Regions from separate parts of the Paenibacillus favisporus genome, predicted to be linked through region 2. Evidence: riboswitches for the same ligand, from Rfam matches in the RefSeq annotation. Region 2 holds a riboswitch; each other region holds the start of a gene.
What was found. Region 2 has a riboswitch for thiamine pyrophosphate ahead of ABID47_RS27060 (ECF transporter S component). Riboswitches for the same ligand answer to the same signal wherever they lie in the genome.

Region 1 (2,199 bases), on a different contig from region 2:
AACAGCTCCTCCAGCTCGCCCTCCATCGTCGTTTCCAGCGGGTGCACCTCATGTTTCACGCCGGACTGCTGAATGACCTCAATGGCACGGTCGACGTAGGCGTAAGAGTCTTCGTTGCCCGGCGTCTTCGGGATCACCTGAATGCTTAACAGCGTATTGGCCATGCGAATCAACTTCCTCTCTTGATAAGATTACGTGTATTTTAGGTTAGATGTGGCTTACTGTTCCGGCAAAAAGTCGTTCGTGTACGCGCTCTTCACGTCCAGCGGCTTGTCCAGCAGCTTGTGCTCGTACATCCAATCGGAATAGCCCTTCCAGATTTGTTCCTTCTGCTCGCCCCAGCGGGCTGCGTCGTCCTGATATTTAGGACTTAACCATTTCTGGCTTTCGATCACCAGCTGCTTATCGAGGTCCGGCACGTCCTTCAGCAGCAGGTTGGCAGCTTCTTCCGGCTTGTCGATCGCGTACTGGTAACCTTTGGCGGTCGCGCGCATAAACGCTTTGACCAGCTCAGGGTCGTCCTTGATCTGCTTTTCGTTCGTTACGAGAACCGGCGTGTAGTAGTCCAGCTTCTCGGAATAATCTTTGACATACAGCATGTCCAGCGGCTCGCCGCGCAGCTTCGCCTCGATTCCGGTCCAGCCGTAGAAGATCCAGGCGAAGTCGATGTCCCGCTTCACGGCGGTAAAATAATCGGCGTCGCCCATGTTGACGATTTTTACCTTCTTCACGTCCGCCTTGTCGATCTCCATGATGGAGCCCATGACGGCTTCCTCCACAGGGGAGCCCCAGCCGCCGTAGGTTTTGCCTTCGAAATCCTTCGGCGTCTTGATGCCCCGGTCCACCGGTGCGGCAAAGCCCGACGTATTGTGCTGGATGACCGCGGCAATCGAGACGAGCGGCACGCCCTGCGTGCGGGCCTGGGTCACACTCTCCTGATAGCTAACGCCGAAAGGTGCTTTGCCGGAAGCGACCATGGCGTCCGCGCCGGTGGAGCCCGGCTGCACGATCTCGACGTTCAAGCCTTCGTTTTTATAGTAACCCAAGTCTTTGGCGACGTAGAGTCCGGTATGGTTCGTGTTGGGCGTCCAGTCGAGGACAACTTTGACGTCCTTCAGCGGCTTCGCTGCAGTGTCGTCCTGGCCTGCCGTGCTGTCGGAAGCGGATGTGCCTTCTCCGCTGCCCGTATTGTTTTGGCTGCCGCCGCATCCGGCAAGCGCCAGTACGAGCATGCAGACCAGCAGCAGCAAGCCGATCGATTTGTTCTTCATGGCTTTCTCTCTCCTTTGATGTCCGGCCGTTCTTATTCTCTCTGTGGAAGCAACGACCGGTGATCCCCTCTCCCTGTTATATTTAGAATCGTAAGCCGATCTGAGTGACTGAATCATAGAAAGCATTCGCAAGGCGTAATCCCGTTTTTCACTAGTATGAATGAAAAAAGCGCCCCGTAAACGGGACGCTTCATATGCGCAAGATTAGCACGGCTTGTATGCCGTGACAAACGGTTTCCTACGCTGGCATTACCCAGATCAGGTTAAAAGGGTCAGTATCTTGAAGGGATACAATCTCAGCCGGCCAATTCCAGCACCCCGGATTCTATAAGGTTTTCGGGTTGTTTTCCTCCCATATTATAGTCCATCCCCATGGGGGTGTCCAGACATCCGCCCGATTCCAGATTATCTCTGGAAAAATTCGATCCATTCTTTTTCCGGACCATAGATAAAGAAGTATTGGTATCCGTTGGGCAGGGTTACGATTTCCTGATCGATCAGCTCCACGCCGTCGAGCGCCTGAATCCGCTCAAATTCCTTCTGAATATCGTCGACATGGATCGCAAAATGGTGCACCGTGCCTTCGGCCGGCAGGTCGTAGCTGTAGCCTTGAATGAGCTCGATTTCCGTCTCGTTGCTGCCCCCGAAGCCGAGAAACGCCAGCTGGAACACGCCGTTGGTGTGCGTCAGCCTGCCCTTCAGCTCCAGGCCCACGATCTCGGTATAAAATCGGATGGTTGACTCCAAATCCCGTACGACGATGCCGACATGATCCAAACGTTTATTAGCCATATGTATGAGCTCCTTTTCATAGTACTTATAAGTAATGGGTTTGCCCTAAATTAAGGCCATTATAGCATTTAAATCCGAGTTGTAAGGCAACTTTATGCAAACATCATTGTTTATAAATTATAGGCTGTTTGGTGGC
Region 2 (2,199 bases):
GTTTCAGCGGATTATGCTCGCACTCCTGAGCAAAAAAGGCTGAGCCGGATTCGCTTCCGGTTCAGCCTTTATGCGGGTGCAGCTGACCGAGCAGCTGGCCCATGCGGACATGATCTCCGGTCCGGAGGTCTGTCCGCGGGGTGAATGCGCCGTCCTGGATCAGCAGCACGACGGTCGAACCGAACTCAAAATAGGCGAGCGGATCGCCGTTACGCCAGGAATTGGCGGTTTCGTCGTCGTAGCGGATGCTGCTGACATTCATGGCGCCGACTTTGACGACCGCGACTTCTCCCAGGGCTCCCTTGATATACGTAATCAGCCTCTCATTGCGGCACAGCACGGATTTCATCTGGGTCATGCCAAAATCATTAACCGGGTAGCATCGTCCCTTGATATGCTCGCTCTCCACCTTCACACCTGTGATTGGAGAGTGGATCCGGTGGTAGTCTGTAGGGCTGAGGTACAGCACAAAGACATAGCCATGTTTATATAACTCCAGGTGGGGAGAGAAATTAAGCAGCTCCGCCACCGAATAATCCTGCCCTTTCACGTTCAGAATCGTGCCTGAGGTGATTTCACCCATTGCGGTGATCTTGGCGTCGACGGGGCTCGTGAGTACGTGCTCGCCTTCGTGAATTGGACGCATGCCGGGCTTCAGCCGCCGCGAAAAAAATTCGTTGAGCGTGCGGTATTCATAGATTTCTTTCTCCGCTTCATGCGCAGGGATCTGATAGCTTTTGATAAAAGTAGGGATGACCCCTCTGCTGAGCCGGCTGTGCGAGAAGCGTCCCATCATGGAAGAGAGCCACTTTCGCGAGGAGAGCTCTGTCATGAGCCGCAGTAATTTCTTTGTCATGCCTAATCTCCCTTCCATACGTGCCTGTAGCACTCTGAATATATTGACATAGAACGGCTATCAAATCAATATGCAACAAAGGCTGGAAACCGCCCCGGAGAAAAATGGTATTGCCAATCCTTCGAGGATCATGTATTTTGGAATCAATACGGGCCCGATGCCGACTCATCGCGGCGAGGTGCCTGTTACACGGAATCGAACCCAAGCTTCTCATCGCTTTGGACGGCGATGGCTCCGGGACCAGGAGGCGGCGATGCCGCGCCTTGCGTTCATCTGTGTACATATGGGAATACGGGAGCTCGAGCGAATCGGGCTGAGAGTGCAGCTAATGAACCGCTGCTGACCGGGAATCTGATCTGGATAATGCCAGCGTAGAGAATTCAAGTCCTTTTATGGGCTTATTTGACGATCTCCCTCGCTTATCCAGGGGGTTTTTTTATTGCCCAATTTTGGAAAAAGAAAGGATGTTGTCAAATGAACAGCAGTACGATGCAGATGGATCGACCGAAGGGGCTGAAGCTCAGCGACCTGCTCGTGACGATTCTGCTCTCCCTCGTGATCGGGGTGGTGTACCATTTTTGGGGTTCGGTGAACGACTTGTTCAAGCCGCTGTTTTTCCAAGCGGATGAGCTGATGTACGGTATGTGGTTCCTCGCCTCGACGCTTGCCGCGCTGCTGATCCGCAAGCCCGGCGTAGCCCTCCTGGCCGAGGTTGCCGCGGCTCACGTGGAAATTCTGTTCGGCAGTGAATGGGGCCTTCAGCTGGCGATTTACGGCGTAGCGCAAGGTCTTGCCGCAGAGCTGATCTTCGCCCTGTTCCGTTACCGCAAATTCTCCATGGGGGTAGCGGCGCTGGCCGGTATGGCTTCGGGATTGGGATCATTCCTGGTGGATGTGTACTACGGCTACGTCACGGACTATACGACATGGATGATCGTGTTCAAGTACGTGATGCGGTTAATCAGCTCGGCGGTACTCGCAGGGTACCTGGCGTATGCCCTGACCAAAGCTTTGGAAGCAACCGGAGTAACCCAGCTGCTCCGGCCGGTGACAGCCAAGGATTATGAAGCGCTCGATCATGACTGAGGCTAACCGGGGAGCCGCGACGATGCAGCATCCGGCGGTGCATGAGACGGGTCAAGGAGCGGGTCAAAGGGCGGATCAAGGGAGCGGGCAAATTGCCGTTTCGGTAACGGACCTGCGCCTGAAGTTTCCGGGTGAGAGGGCGTTCGTGTTCAAGGATGTTTCCCTGTCCGTGCCGGCCGGGGAAAAGGTGCTTCTGCTCGGCCCAAGCGGATGCGGGAAATCGACGCTGCTGCAGGTGCTCGGCGGGTTGATTCCGG
Region 3 (2,199 bases), on a different contig from region 2:
GAGTCCCGAAGCCCGCGCCAGGCGGGCAATCCGGACCGCCTCATCAGCCGTTGTCGCTCCGGAGGTGTTGGGAAGATAGATGTATTTCTGGGGCTCCACATGCTGCAGAATCGAGTCATCCTCCACCGAATCGAGATGGATCCGGCGGATGGCGAACGTCAGCACCTCAGTTCCCGAAGCTTTGATCGCCTCCATCTGCACATAAGGATCGGGGAACAGCCCGGTCCCCAAAAACAACCGCGACGACAGTTCCTGTCCGCCAACCTGCCAATTATCTATGCTCATTTTTCCCCTCAACCTCCCGCTACGAAATGGACCAGCTCCAGCTTCATTCCAGGTACAACCGGAGTCGTCTCCCACTGCTCAATCTTCAGCACCTGTCCGTCCGCTTCCACCATGACCGGCCTGCCGGACAGCCCCAGCAAGCGGAGGACATCGGCTACCGTCTCGGCCGCCAGCTCCCGCTTTGTTCCGTTAACGACCAGTTCCATCCGCCGCTCCTCCTCTACCTTCAAGCTTGTGAATGAACGCCCGGCATACCGCTTCCGGGTCAGGGCTGCCGACGATTTCGCTCACCGCGCAGACGCGGCTCGCACCGGCCCGGATCACTTCGTCCACGTTGCCCAGCTTGATGCCGCCAATCGCCACAAACGGGATGTTAATGACCCCGGCGACTTCCCGAATGTACGAAAGACCGACCGGATCCACCACATCGGCTTTCGTAGCCGTCGCATAGATCGGCCCGACGCCGATATAATCCGCCCCTTCCGCTTCGGCGAGCTGCGCTTCGGAAATCGCATGGGTGGATATGCCGATGATCTTGGAACCGACAAGCTTTCTGGCTTCCGCGATCGGCATATCGCCTTGACCGAGGTGAATCCCGTCCGCATCCACCTCCATCGCGATATCAACGTGATCGTTCACGATAAAAGGAACGCCGTAGCGGCGGGTCAGCTCCCGCAGCTCTGCTGCCTTGCGCAGCAGCTCTTCCCTGCCGCTTGTTTTGTCGCGGAATTGAACGATGTCCGCGCCTCCCCGAATAGCTTGCTCCATCACGTCCACCAGCCGGCGTCCCGGATGGAACGTCTCGCCGGTAATCGCATACAGACGAAAATCGACCATGACTGCTTCTCCTCTCTTCCCTTTGCCATTCCCTCCATTTCATGCCGGCTTCTATCATCGCGAAGGGTAAGCCCTCGTCTTGCGAAAGCGCCCTCTTACCCGGTTAACACAAAAAAACCATTCGAGAAATACACGAATGGCACCGCAATTCGAATGATATTCTCTACGCCAGCATTACCTGGATCAGATTAACGGTCCGCAGCATAAGGCTGCCATCTCAGCCGGACTTCATCCAGCACCCGCATTCCTATTTAATTTCACAACCACTATAGCCCAAACTGCTGACTTTTGGCAATAGCCAGAGTGAGATCACCGGCATCGGAACGCTTATCTCATCCATAGCAGCGATTCTCGCAAAATTTCATATATTTGGGTGCGGCAAACTTCTTATTTTATCTCTTGCGTCATCACATATCGTCCCCGCCCGTGAATATAAATGTTTAACAAGCCAAAGTTTGTGCTGAGTATGGGAACATGGGAGGTGCCTGAACATGCCATCAGACGATCATTCGCTGTTTGTGGTGTCCAAGGAGGACTGGTCACTGCACCGGAAAGGGTACCAGGATCAGGTCCGCCATCAGGAGAAGGTTAAGGAAATTATCAAGCAGAACCTGCCCGACCTGATCACAGAAGAAAACATCGTGATGTCGGACGGTAAGCAAATCATCAAGGTGCCCATCCGGAGCCTCGATGAATACCGTTTCATTTATAACTACCAGAAGCAAAAGCATGTCGGCCAGGGAGACGGCGACAGCCAGGTGGGAGACGTGCTGGGCAGGGATCCGGTGCAAAAGCCGGGTCAAGGCGAAAAAGCCGGTGACCAGCCCGGCCAGGACATTATGGAAGCCGAGATCAGCCTCGAGGACTTGGAGAACATGCTGTTCGATCAGCTGGAGCTGCCGAATATGAAGCCGAAAGAGCAGCAGGAAGTCGAAACCGAATCGATCACGTTCAACGACATCCGCAAAAAAGGCATGCAGTCCAACATCGACAAGAAGCGGACGATCCTGGAAAATCTGCGGCGCAACGCCACCAGCGGCAAGCCGGGAATTCACCATATCAGCCCCGACGATCTGC
Region 4 (2,199 bases), on a different contig from region 2:
TGGACGAAGAAAGAGGCAGGCAGCGTTGAAGTGACGTTCTTCCGTAGACCCCTGCAGGAAATCGTCAATATGACGTCAAGCTGGTTTGTACTGGACCGGGTTGTCGAACCAAGGCCGGTTCCCGAGTTTCTGGAGCGGCTGCCGGAGTCGGCCGACTTCTACCAGCGGATTCTGCATCACCCGCATTTTTTAATTGTGAAAGCTCACAAGCCGGAGTGAGAGAGGAAGAGTCGCCGCGAGAGGCAAGAAACGATCGGCATAATTTTACTGAGAATGGCTTCATTCCAAAGGCCCTGACCGGCCCAAAATGGAGGGTTTGGCAATGATTGTGATCGACCTTATCTTTTTTCTAATGGAGCTGTGCGCACTGGCAGCCTTTTGCCTGTGGGGATTTAAACTGGATACCGCCTTGTGGATCCGTATCGTGGCAGGAATAGGTTCGCCGGTTGTCGTTGCTGTTTTTTGGGGCATGTATGTCGCACCGAAAGCGACCTTCCCGGTGACGCTTCCCGTCCGGGCTGTGCTGCAGCTGATCGTATTTGGACTGGCCGCGGCTGCGCTGTACGGATCGGGTTATCGAACGGCCGCCGTCATTTATGCGGCTGTCGTCATCGTCGAGATGATCCTTTCTTACGCGTTGAAAAGATAAACACTTGAAGGTGGCAGGAAATCCGCTTAAACGATCGACAAGCTTTTTCCCGGTATCCCGCCAGCAGCTTTTTTTGTTTGACAACACCGGCAAACGGAGCTACAGTTAATCATGAACTTGTAAAATATCATACGAAAATCCACTAGGGGAGCTGCGGAGGCAGCTGAGACAAGTGATCGCTTGGACCCTTTGAACCTGATCCGGTTAATACCGGCGGAGGGAAGTGGAGCAGGCCTATACATACGCATCTTTCTTGATGAGATACATTCAGGATGATACTGCAAATAGCGGCCGCTCCATTTCGGGGCGGCTTTTTTGTGTTGGCTTCCCCGCGCCCCGACAAGCGATTTTCGTCAAAATTTACGGAGGTGCATGATCATGGCCCGGTTTACCGAAGAATTGAGACACGCGGCAGATCCTATTTATCAAGCGATCTTCAAACATCCGTTTGTACGGGGGATTGCGGAAGGTACCTTGTCCAAGGAGCAGCTGATTCACTATGTGAAGCAGGATTTTGAATACTTGAACGCCTACATCCGGATCTATGGCATTGCCATATCCCGATGTGATTGCCGGCAGACGACCGCACTTTTCAACGAACAGATCTCGTTTATTTTGAACAGCGAAACGCATCCCCACCAAAACTTTTGTGATGTCGCCGGTGTTGCATATGAGGAATTGCAAGGCTATCCGCTGGCTCCATCGGCCAATCATTACATCCGGCATATGCTGAACGTCGCCCACGAAGGGGGACTTGAGGATATTGTAGCTGCGCTGTTACCTTGCCCGTGGACCTATACGGAAATCGGCCAACGTCTGCTGGAGGAAGTCCAGCCGGAGAAATCCCATCCGTTTTATGAATGGATGCACTTTTACGGGGACCGGGAAAGCGGCGTGACGGTAGAGCTGCGGCGGCTGCTCGACGAATGGGCGGAGGGTCTGCCTCCCGCAAGAAAAAAACGGCTGATGGAGCATTTTCTGACCAGCTGTCAGCTGGAGTACATGTTCTGGGATATGGCGTTTACGCTTGAGGATTGGCCGGTTTCCCTGGCTGCAGCGGAAGGGGTGGGACGATGACCGCCGATATGTTTCCGTCCGGACTCATCCAGCTTCCTTTACGGATAAAAGAGCAGCGTCCGCTCATTCACAACATGACGAATGTGGTCGTGACCAACTTTACGGCCAACGGCCTGCTTGCCCTTGGCGCCTCCCCGGTAATGGCCTATGCCAAAGAGGAGGTAGCCGATATGGCTCGGGTCGCCCAAGCCGTCGTCCTGAATCTCGGAACGCTGAGCAGCGAATTGGTGGAAGCGGCGATCAGCGCCGGCCGATCGGCGAATGATCATGGCGTTCCGGTGTTCCTGGACCCCGTCGGCGCGGGAGCAACCGCATTTCGCACGGAGGCTGCGCTGCGGATTTTGCGCGAGGTCCGTGTGTCACTGGTTCGGGGCAACGCAGCGGAGGTTGCCCATCTCATTGGTGAATCCGGCGCGATAAAAGGCGTCGACGCAGGGGAGTCCGGGGAGTCCGCTCCCGCCGACTTGGCGGCA

Region 1: another riboswitch for thiamine pyrophosphate. It lies ahead of ABID47_RS19530 (ABC transporter substrate-binding protein); the one in region 2 lies ahead of ABID47_RS27060 (ECF transporter S component).
Region 3: another riboswitch for thiamine pyrophosphate. It lies ahead of thiE (thiamine phosphate synthase); the one in region 2 lies ahead of ABID47_RS27060 (ECF transporter S component).
Region 4: another riboswitch for thiamine pyrophosphate. It lies ahead of tenA (thiaminase II); the one in region 2 lies ahead of ABID47_RS27060 (ECF transporter S component).

The regions. Positions count from the first base shown of each region.
Region 1 covers NZ_JBEPLV010000004.1:373,190-375,388, forward strand. The annotation lists gene ABID47_RS19525 (thiamine-binding protein) at 1-164, opposite strand, end outside; gene ABID47_RS19530 (ABC transporter substrate-binding protein) at 219-1,271, opposite strand; TPP riboswitch at 1,490-1,602, opposite strand; gene ABID47_RS19535 (VOC family protein) at 1,677-2,063, opposite strand.
Region 2 covers NZ_JBEPLV010000007.1:161,612-163,810, reverse strand. The annotation lists gene ABID47_RS27070 (SDR family oxidoreductase) at 1-43, shown strand, start outside; gene asd (archaetidylserine decarboxylase) at 62-856, opposite strand; TPP riboswitch at 1,138-1,251, shown strand; gene ABID47_RS27060 (ECF transporter S component) at 1,331-1,942, shown strand; gene ABID47_RS27055 (ABC transporter ATP-binding protein) at 1,935-2,199, shown strand, end outside.
Region 3 covers NZ_JBEPLV010000002.1:109,272-111,470, reverse strand. The annotation lists gene ABID47_RS08560 (thiazole synthase) at 1-285, opposite strand, end outside; gene thiS (sulfur carrier protein ThiS) at 294-491, opposite strand; gene thiE (thiamine phosphate synthase) at 475-1,122, opposite strand; TPP riboswitch at 1,266-1,375, opposite strand; gene yhbH (sporulation protein YhbH) at 1,614-2,199, shown strand, end outside.
Region 4 covers NZ_JBEPLV010000003.1:644,615-646,813, forward strand. The annotation lists gene ABID47_RS16110 (class I SAM-dependent methyltransferase) at 1-219, shown strand, start outside; gene ABID47_RS16115 (YrdB family protein) at 323-649, shown strand; TPP riboswitch at 784-888, shown strand; gene tenA (thiaminase II) at 1,028-1,726, shown strand; gene thiM (hydroxyethylthiazole kinase) at 1,723-2,199, shown strand, end outside.